Regions from separate parts of the Rhodobacter sp. 4.3.4 genome, predicted to be linked through region 1. Evidence: riboswitches for the same ligand, from Rfam matches in the RefSeq annotation. Region 1 holds a riboswitch; each other region holds the start of a gene.

Region 1 (3,267 bases):
CGCCCTTCTTGCCGGTGTTGAAGGAGGCCATCGGCCGGTGATAGCCCATCACCCGCGTCCAGATCTCGCAGCGGGTGCGTTCGGCATCGTCAAGGCTCAGGGCAGTGTCCAGCTCGGTCAGGTCCAGCGGCTTGTTCATCGGGTTCTCCTTCGGGGTCAGCAGGTGCAGGCGCGTTTCTTCGCGATCAGCTCGGCATCGCATTTCGGGCAGAATTCGTGTTCCCCCGCAATATAGCCATGTTTCGGGCAGATCGAGAAGGTGGGGGTGACGGTGATATAGGGCAGGCGGAAGTTCGTCAGCGCCCGGCGCACCAGCTTGCGGCAGGCTTCGGCCGAGGAGACCCGGCTGCCCATGTAAAGATGCAGCACGGTGCCGCCGGTGTATTTCGCCTGCAACGCTTCCTGATGCGCCAGCGCCGCGAAGGGGTCATCGGTGAAGCCCACCGGCAGCTGCGAGGAATTGGTGTAATAGGGCTGATCGGCCGTGCCCGCCTGCAGGATATCGGGGAAGCGCTTGCGGTCTTCGCGGGCGAAGCGATAGGTCGTGCCCTCGGCCGGGGTTGCCTCAAGGTTGTAAAGATGGCCGGTCTCTTCCTGAAACGCCACCATCTGCGCGCGCAGCCGATCAAGCACCCGCAAGGCCAGCGCCTTGCCCGCCTCGGTGGTGATATCCTCGGCATCAGCGGTGAAATTGCGCACCATCTCGTTCAGCCCGTTCACGCCGAGCGTCGAGAAGTGATTGCGCAGCGTGCCAAGGTAGCGCTTGGTATAGGGGAAAAGCCCCGCATCGATATGGCGCTGGATCACCTTGCGCTTGATCTCAAGGCTGGTGCGCGCGAGCCGCGCCAGATGGTCGAGCGCTACCATCAGCTCGTCCTCGTCGCCGCGGTGCAGATGGCCCAGCCGCGCGCAGTTCAGCGTGACAACGCCGAGCGAGCCGGTCTGCTCCGCCGAGCCGAACAGCCCGTTGCCGCGCTTGAGCAGCTCGGTCAGGTCGAGCTGCAACCGGCAGCACATCGAGCGCACCATATGCGGCTGCAATTCCGAATTCACGAAGTTCTGGAAATAGGGCAGGCCGTATTTCGCCGTCATCTCGAACAGCGCATCGGCGTTTTCGCTTTCCCAGGGGAAATCGGGGGTGATGTTGTAGGTGGGGATCGGGAAGGTGAAAACCCGCCCCTTGGCATCGCCCGCCGTCATCACCTCGATATAGGCGCGGTTGATCAGGTCCATCTCGGCCTGCAGATCGCCGTAAGTGAACCCCACTTCGCGGCCCTGCACCACGGGCACCTGATCGCGCAGATCCTCGGGGCAGGTCCAGTCAAAGGTCAGGTTGGTGAAGGGCGTCTGCGTGCCCCAGCGCGAGGGCACGTTGAGGTTGTAGATGAATTCCTGCATCGCCTGACGGACCTGCGCATAGCTCAGCCCATCGAGCCGCACATAGGGCGCCAGATAGGTGTCAAAGGAGGAAAACGCCTGCGCCCCCGCCCATTCGTTCTGCAACGTGCCCAGAAAGTTGACGATCTGCCCCAGCGCGCTGGACAGATGCGCGGGCGGAGCGGATTCGATCGCGCCGGGCACGCCGTTCAGCCCCTCGTGCAGAAGCGTGCGCAGCGACCAGCCCGCGCAATAGCCCGCGAACATGTCCAGATCGTGGATATGGATGTCGCCCTCGCGATGCGCCGCGCCGACCTCGGGCGGATAGACGTGACTCAGCCAGTAATTCGCCGTCACCTTGCCCGAGATGTTCAGGATCATCCCGCCCAGCGAATAGCCCTGATTGGCATTGGCATTCACCCGCCAGTCGGAGCGTTCCAGATATTCGCTGACCGAGCGTTCGACATCGATCATCACCCGGCGGTCCTCGCGCAGGCGGGCGTGCTGCTCGCGGTAGACCGCATAGGCGCGGGCGGTGGCGACATGGGCGGTATCGGCCAGAACCGCCTCGACGGTGTTCTGGATCGTCTCGACATCGGGGGGGCTGGAGGGGGTTTGCAGCGCCAGCCGGTCGAGCACCGCCTGCGTCAGCCGCCCGGCCTCGGCGGCGCCGAATTCGCCGCTGGCATCGCCCGCCCGCGCCAGCGCCGCAAGGATGCGGCGGGCGTCAAAGGGCACAAGCGCGCCATCGCGGCTGCGCACGGTGGCAAAGCCCGCTGGGGCAGTCAAAGCAACATCGGCGATCGGCATCGCGGTCCTCGTCCTTGGGCTTTTGCAGGGACGGGAACGCGAAACGGCCCCGGCAAGGGGTCCGAAAAGCGCCCCGCACGGCCCTCCGCCAGCGGTGGTCATAACAGCTCCGGGCAGGTCTCCTGGCTTTGCGGGTCACAGCTTGGCTGGCCTTCCCGGGCCGGGGCCCAGTGGCGTGATCAGCCGCGCTCGCCGCTTACAGTTGCGGGGGCAGCGCCGGACTTGCACCGGCTTCCCTCTTGGCCTGCGGCGAACCGCAAGACCCAGAGCGTCACGATATAGCAATCAATTGCCACTTGCTGTCAATATATAGTTTCCCCTTGCCCCGGCCGTGCCCGCAGCCCAGGGCCCGTCCCGGCCCGTGCAGACAGGCGATTGGCCGCCCCGCCTGCGACCGAGTGCCGCGCAGACGCCCCCGGGGGGCGCAAACCCGTTTACAGCGCCGCCGCTTGCTTTCATCCTTGCCGCGATGGTGGCGCCGCTTCCGGGCTGCGCCTGAAAAGGGAATGCGGTGCGCCCGTCCGGGCAAGGCCGCGGCTGCCCCCGCAACTGTGAGCGACGAGCAACGCCGGAAATGCCACTGGGCCGCGCCCGGGAAGGTCCGGGGGCGCGATGACCCGCAAGCCAGGAGACCTGCCATCGCAGACGTTTCGGGCGGGGTGAACCGGGGGGACGTGAAGCCTGAGGCCCGCGCCTTGGTTCGTGTCGCCGTTTCCCGCCCCTGTTCAGGCCCTTGTTCAGGGATGTGCGCGCATGGCGGTGAAAATGGATACGATGGAACATTCTTTGCGCGAGGGGCAACGGCTTTTGCGGCTGGTGCTGTGCGGGCGCGCGACCGCGGCGGAGCCTGCGTCGGCGGGGGCGCCGATCCGGGCCGAGCTTGCGGCGCTGCCGGGCGATTTCGCGCTCAGCGGTGCCGGGGTCGCGCTCGACGACGGTTGGCTCTCCTGGATCAAGGGGCCGGGGCCGCAGCTTTGCGCCGCGATGGGGCAGATCGCCGCCGATCCGCGGCTGGCGCGGGCACGGCTGCTTGCGGTCGGCTGGACCGGCCGGCGCCGGTTTGACCGCTGGCCCCTGCGG
Region 2 (3,267 bases), 700 kb from region 1:
GCGCGCCAACGTCACTTTCGGGCTTCAGCAGGATCGGGTTCATGTCGGTCACCGGCTCCAGCCCGCAGGCCAGCGCCTGCAGCGCCTGCGCGCGACCGATCTCGCCGCCATCGGCGGTGACGGCGGCATTGTTCGACATGTTTTGCGGCTTGAACGGCGCCACCGTCAGCCCGCGCCGCCGCGCCGCCCGGCACAGCCCCGCCACCAGCATCGACTTGCCGACATTCGAGCCCGCGCCCTGGATCATCAAGGCGGTCACGAGACCCTCCCGGCGCGCGTGCTGAGCTTGCGGGAGCCTCCGGCGGGGATACTTAGGGGCAAGATAAATGAAAGATCAGAAGCGCAGGGGCGCCGCGCCTTGGGCCGCTTGCGCGGGGAAGACGCGGCGCTTTTACCTTGCACGGTCATCGGGATCCCTCCCTGTACCGTAAGACAAGTCTGCCAGAACATGGTTAGCAATTCCTTAACGTCTCCTTAACGTCCGGCCTTTATCTTGCCACAAATATCCCGGGGGTCCGGGGGCAGCGCCCCCGGCCTTGAGATCAGAATTCAACCCCCGGCTGGCCCTTGATCCCTGCCCGGAACGGGTGCTTCACCTGACCCATCTCGGTCACCAGATCGGCCGCCTCGATCAGCGCCTCGGCGGCGTTGCGGCCGGTCAGCACCACATGGGTCATCTCGGGCCGCTCGTCGCGCAGGAAGGCCAGCACCTCCTCGACATCCAGATAGCCATAGCGCAGCGCGATGTTGATCTCATCAAGCAGCACCATGCGGATCTGCGGATCGCGGATCAGCTCCTTCGCCTTTTCCCAGCCCGCGATGGCCGCCGCGATGTCGCGCTCGCGGTCCTGGGTTTCCCAGGTGAAACCCTCGCCCATCGCATGGAACTGGCACAGATCGCCGAAATGCGTGGTCAGAAGCCGCCGCTCGCCGGTATCCCAGGCGCCCTTGATGAACTGCACCACCGCGCAGGGCATCTGATGTGCAATGCAGCGCAGAATCATCCCGAACCCGGCCGAGCTTTTGCCCTTGCCCGAGCCGGTATGAACGATGATCAGCCCCTTTTCGCCGGATTTTCCCGCCATGATCTTGTCGCGGGCGGCTTTCTTCTTCGCCATCTTCACCGCATGGCGGGCCAGTTCGTCCGGTCCAGTCTCGGGGCTGTCGTTTTCGGGCGTCATCGGGGCGGTCCTCGCGCTTGACAATAGATCGCGTCTTGGCCACTCAGGGCAAGCGCTGGTTTCTGTCCTATGACAGGCGAAGAGGGAATGTGAAGGGAATTGCGACGGCTTGGCCGCGAAACCCGACCGCAGCCGCCCCCGCGACCGTGACCGGAGAGGGCGCCCCGAGGCCACTGGCAACAGCCGGGAAGGCGGGGCGACCGTGAGGGGCCCCCCTCGCATCCGCAAGCCGGGAGACCTGCCAGCGCATGGATTTCGGGCGGACGGGGTGTTCCGCGACCGGGGGCAGGGCGCGTGCGCTCTCACTCTGGCCGTTCCCCCAAACCCATCAGGAGGGGCAATGGCCACCACGCTGCATGTCTGCACCACCTGTCGCGGCACCGCCGCGGCCGATCTGACGCCGCGCCCGGGGGAGAGCCTGCATGCCGCGCTTTCCGCCTTGCCCTGCCCCGAAGGCGTCACCGTGGTCCCGGTCGAATGCCTTTCGGCCTGCACCCAGGGCTGCGCCGTCGCGCTGTCCGGGCCGGGCAAATGGTCCTATGTCTATGGCCGTCTCGACGCGCAGGACGCCGAAACGATCCTTTCCGGCGCCGCCCGGTTCGAGGCCGCCGAAAAGGGCCTGATCCCCTGGCGCGAACGCCCGGAGATCTTTCGCAAGCAATGCCTTGCCCGTATTCCGCCGCACATCATCCCCCCGCAGGAGTGACCCATGTCCGATCTGACCAAAATCCCCGTCACCGTGATCACCGGCTTTCTGGGCGCGGGGAAGACCACGCTCATCCGCCATCTGATGGCGAACCCCGAGGGCCGCAAGCTTGCCGTTCTGGTCAATGAATTCGGCACCGTCGGCGTCGATGGCGAGATCCTGCGCCAATGCGCCGATGAAAACTGCCCCGATGAAAACATCGTCGAGCTGGCCAATGGCTGCATCTGCTGCACCGTCGCCGATGAATTCATCCCGACGATCGAGGCGCTGCTGGCCCGTCCGACCCGTCCCGACCATATCCTGATCGAGACCTCGGGGCTGGCGCTGCCGAAACCGCTGCTCAAGGCCTTCGACTGGCCCGCGATCCGTTCGAAGATCACCGTGGATGGGGTGATTGCTGTGGCCGATGCCGAGGCCGTCGCCGCGGGCCGCTTTGCCCCCGATGTGGCCGCCGTCGATGCCCAGCGTCAGGCCGACGAGAGCATCGACCATGAAACGCCGCTCTCCGAGGTCTTCGAGGATCAGATCGCCTGCGCCGATATCGTGCTTCTGTCGAAAGCTGATCTGGCCGGGGAGGCGGGTCTTGCGAGCGCCCGCGCGCTGATCGAGGCGGAACTGCCGCGCAAGCTGCCGATCCTGCCGCTGACCGAAGGGGTGATCGATCCCAAGGTGATCTTGGGCCTTGGCGCCGCCGCCGAGGATGATCTGGCCGCGCGGCCCAGCCATCACGACGATCACGGCGAGCACGAGCACGACGATTTCGACACGGTGGTGATCGAGTTGCCCGAAATCTCCGATCCGGCGGCACTGGTGGCCGCGATTGAACGGCTGGCGCGCGAGCAGAACATCCTGCGCGTCAAGGGACACATCGCGGTTGCGGGTAAGCCGATGCGGCTTTTGGTGCAGGCCGTGGGCGAGCGGGTGCGGCATCAATATGACCGGCCCTGGGGCACGGAGGCCCGCCGTTCCGCACTGGTGGTGATCGCGGAACATGACGATGTCGACGAGGCCGCGATCCGCGCCGTGCTGCTGGATGGGGTTTCCGCCTGATGCATGTCGTCTTCCGCGAAAGCCATGGGCTCGAGGAAACCGCGGTGCCGACCGATCTGGGTCAGCGCCCGGCGGATCTTGTGGTGCTGTCGCTCTCCGACAGCGATCTGGGGGCTTTCGCGGCGGGCTGGAAACGCGCGGGCGGGCGGCTGCCAAGCCTGCGGCTGGCCAATCTGGTGGCGCTGAAACATCCGATTTCCGTCGATACCTATGTCGAAAACACGCTTTCCGGCGCCAAGGGCATCCTGATCCGGCTGATCGGCGGCGAGGCTTACTGGCCCTATGGTCTGGCCTCGGTGCAGGATCTGTGCCGACGCAAGGGGATCGCGC
Region 3 (3,267 bases), 1.0 Mb from region 1:
GGATCGAAGGCGGCCTCGGTCACCTCGGACAACTTTGCCGGGGCGAAGACGCTGACGCATCTGATCCTCGACCGCTGCCGCGACGATCTGGGCTATGCCGGGCCGCTTCTCTTCATCGGCGGGCGGGCGGGCGATCACAACACCGCCGAGCGGATCGGCGGCTTTCGCGCCGCCCATGCCGAACGCGCCATCCCCCTGCCCGAAGAGGCGATCCTGGCCTGCGGCTATTCGCCCGACAAGGCCGAGCGGGCGCTCGACGCGCGGGCGGGGGCGCTGCCGCCGGGGCTGTTCGTGAACTCGACGATCAGCCTTGAAGGGGTGGTGGGCTGGCTCAACCGCGCCGTGCCCGATCATGCCGGGCGGATGCGTTACGGCTGTTTCGACTATGACGCTTTCGCCGCGCAACTGCCTGACAATGTTGGCATGATCGAGCAGGACGTGGACGGGATGATTGCCAAGGTCTTCGCGCTGATCGAGGGCGGCCCGACCAGCCCCGCGCATTTCCGCATCCCCTGCATCCTGCGCACGCCCCCCCTTCCCCGCGGCTGAGCCGCAGCGCAGCGCCCACAACCGCAAGCCGCAGTTCCGGCTTGACGCGGCGGGCGAATTGGATTTGGCTGACGCCGTCCAAGTTCCGGCCCGCGGGCCGGATTGAAAGGGAACGCGGAACGGCGCTTGCGCCCAGACCGCGGCTGCCCCCGCAACTGTGAGCGGCGAGCAACGTCGACATGCCACTGGGCGCTGCCCGGGAAGGCCGGCGAAGCCAAGACCCGCGAGCCAGGAGACCTGCTTGGACACTCACCCTTTCCGGGGCGCGAGGGGCGCCGCGGAAGCGGCCCGTTCCGCAGAGGTGGCCCGCCGTCCGCGGAAAGCCCCGGCCTTCCGCGACATCCCACCTTCCGGGCGGTTTCGCCCGGCCGACCAAGGTTCGCCGATGCCGCTTTCGTCCTGCGCCTTTCTTTGCCGTCCAGCCCGTCGCCGCCCCGCCCCCGCCTGCGACCCGCCGCGCCGGGGCAAAGCCGGAGATGGCCCGGCCCTTGCGGCCGCCCATTACTTGACAATTTCACTCAGCAAGCGCAGGAGGGGACAAAGCCAGCCCTCCGCCAGCCGCTCCTGTCCCGCCCTGAACGTCCCCGAGGTCTGCCATGCCCCCCGACATGAACCCAGTCATGCATCCCGTCATGCCCGCGCCTGCCAATGACGCGCTGATCCTGTTTCTCGACCGTGTCGGGCTTTCCTCGCTGGCCGAGTCCCTGCGCGCCGCCGCCGCCGCCGAGGCGCTGACCCCGCTGGCGATGTTCGCCCATGCCGATATTCTGGTGCAGGGCGTGATGCTGGGGCTGCTTGCGGCCTCGGTGCTGGCCTGGGCGATCTGGGCGGGCAAGCTGGTGCAGCTGACGCTGTCGCGCCGCCGTCTTTCGCGCGATTACCGGGCGCTGGCGGCGCGCGGCACGCTGGGCGCGACGCTCAGCGGCGGGATTCTGGCGCGGATGCAGGCGGCGGCAAGCGCGGAAATCCGCGCCTCCGAAGGGCTGCCCGATGGCGGCATCAAGGAGCGTGTCGCGATCGATCTGGCCCGGATCGAGGCCGGGGCGGCGCGGGCGATGCAATCGGGGGTGACGGCGGTGGGGTCGATCGGCTCGACCGCGCCCTTCGTCGGGCTGTTCGGCACCGTCTGGGGGATCATGAACGCCTTTGTCGGCATCGCGGAAAGCGGGTCTTCCAGCCTTGCCGTCGTCGCGCCGGGCATCGCCGAGGCGCTGATGGCCACCGCGCTTGGCCTGGTCGCGGCGATCCCCGCCGTGCTGCTTTACAACCACCTGACCCGCGCCGTCGGCGGCTACCGCGCCGCGCTGACCGATGCGGCGGCGCTGGTCGAACGCACGCTCTCGCGCGATCTGGACCGGGCGCGGCGGGCGCCCGCCAGCGTCACCCCCCTGCATCTGGTGGCGGAATAATGGCGGTCCGGCTCTCCGACGGCGACGACCTCGCCCCCGAGGCGCAGATCAACATCACCCCCTTCATCGATGTGATGCTGGTGCTGCTGATCATCTTCATGGTGGCGGCGCCGCTCTCGACCGTTGATGTGCCGGTCGATCTGCCCGTCGCCTCGGGGCAGCCGCAGCCGCGCCCGGCGGACCCGGTTGTGCTGAGCCTGAACGCGGAAAAGGGGCTGATGCTGGGCCGCGATCCGGTCAGCGCCACCGATCTGCCCGCAAGGCTGGCCGAGGCGACGGCGGGCAAGCTGGACACGCGGATCTTCGTTTCGGCTGACAAATCCGTGCCTTACGGCGAGATGATGGGGCTTTTGAACCAGCTGCGCGCGGGCGGCTATCTGAAGATCGGCCTTGTCGGTCTGGAGGAGGCCGCGCCATGAGCCTGGCGCTTGCCGATCCGCCCGAGGCGCCGGGCCGGGCGCTTTTGTGGGGGCTGGCGCTCTCGCTGGCGCTGCATGCGGTCGCGGTTTCCGTGCTGTCGCAGACCGAGGCCGCGCCCGCGGCGCTGGTGGCGGCGGGGGCGGGCGGCGAGGATCTCGACACGCTCGAGGCGATCGCCGCGACCTTCGTCGATCTGACGCCGCAGATCCAGCTGCCCGAGCCGGCGATGACATTGCCGCTGACCGCGCCGGTGATCGACATTCCCGAAGTCCGGCTGCCCGATCCGGTGCTTTTGCCGCCCGAGCTGCCGAAGATCACGCCGCCGAAAGTCGCGGAAGACAAGCCGAAACCGCCGCCGCCAAAACCGAAACCCGAGCGGCGGGCGGAAAAGCCGAAACAGGCAAAACCCGCGCCCGCGCAAAGCGAAAGCCGCGCCGCCGCGCGCGCGGCGGGATCGGGCGCAGGCGCGCAGGCGGGCACGGGCGGGACGGATGCGCAGGCGACGGTCGCGGCGGGCACGGTGAAAAGCCAGCTTGCGAAATGGGGCGCGACGATCCGCACCCGGATCGAGCGGCGCAAGAGCTATCCCGCCGCGGCGGGACGGGCTTCGGGCTCGGTCGGGCTGGCGCTGCGGGTCGGCCGCGACGGCGCGCTGATTTCGGCCGCGGTGAACCGCTCCTCGGGCCATCCGGCGCTCGATGCGGCGGCGCTGGCGGCGGTGCAGAAGGCGGGGCGTTTCCCCGCCGCCCCGGCAGAGCTGGCAAAGCCGAGCTACGCCTTTTCCATTTCCGTCAAGTTTTCGCGCTGAGCGACGGCTCGCGCGCCAGCGTCCGCGCCTCGGCCAGATGCAGCCGGTCAAGCGCCGCCTGCGGCGAGCCGGTCTCTGCCA

Evidence for each region. A riboswitch is a leader RNA that binds a small molecule or an ion and turns the genes downstream of it on or off. The one in region 1 is predicted to bind cobalamin.
Region 2: linked by a shared signal. The riboswitch ahead of AC4PTB_RS07520 (DUF1636 family protein) and the one ahead of AC4PTB_RS10915 (ribonucleoside triphosphate reductase) in region 1 are both predicted to bind cobalamin.
Region 3: linked by a shared signal. The riboswitch ahead of exbB (tonB-system energizer ExbB) and the one ahead of AC4PTB_RS10915 (ribonucleoside triphosphate reductase) in region 1 are both predicted to bind cobalamin.

Annotation. Positions count from the first base shown of each region.
Region 1 covers NZ_CM178967.1:2,255,193-2,258,459, reverse strand. Annotated here, with positions in the region: gene nrdD (anaerobic ribonucleoside-triphosphate reductase) at 1-139, opposite strand, end outside; gene AC4PTB_RS10915 (ribonucleoside triphosphate reductase) at 157-2,187, opposite strand; cobalamin riboswitch at 2,283-2,469, opposite strand; cobalamin riboswitch at 2,641-2,842, shown strand; gene AC4PTB_RS10910 (hypothetical protein) at 2,941-3,267, shown strand, end outside.
Region 2 covers NZ_CM178967.1:1,550,607-1,553,873, forward strand. Annotated here, with positions in the region: gene AC4PTB_RS07510 (cobyric acid synthase) at 1-259, opposite strand, end outside; gene cobO (cob(I)yrinic acid a,c-diamide adenosyltransferase) at 543-1,181, opposite strand; cobalamin riboswitch at 1,221-1,441, shown strand; gene AC4PTB_RS07520 (DUF1636 family protein) at 1,522-1,887, shown strand; gene cobW (cobalamin biosynthesis protein CobW) at 1,891-2,937, shown strand; gene cobN (cobaltochelatase subunit CobN) at 2,937-3,267, shown strand, end outside.
Region 3 covers NZ_CM178967.1:1,242,052-1,245,318, reverse strand. Annotated here, with positions in the region: gene AC4PTB_RS05990 (substrate-binding domain-containing protein) at 1-549, shown strand, start outside; cobalamin riboswitch at 613-808, shown strand; gene exbB (tonB-system energizer ExbB) at 1,170-1,958, shown strand; gene exbD (TonB system transport protein ExbD) at 1,958-2,377, shown strand; gene AC4PTB_RS05975 (energy transducer TonB family protein) at 2,374-3,186, shown strand; gene AC4PTB_RS05970 (DUF6525 family protein) at 3,170-3,267, opposite strand, start outside.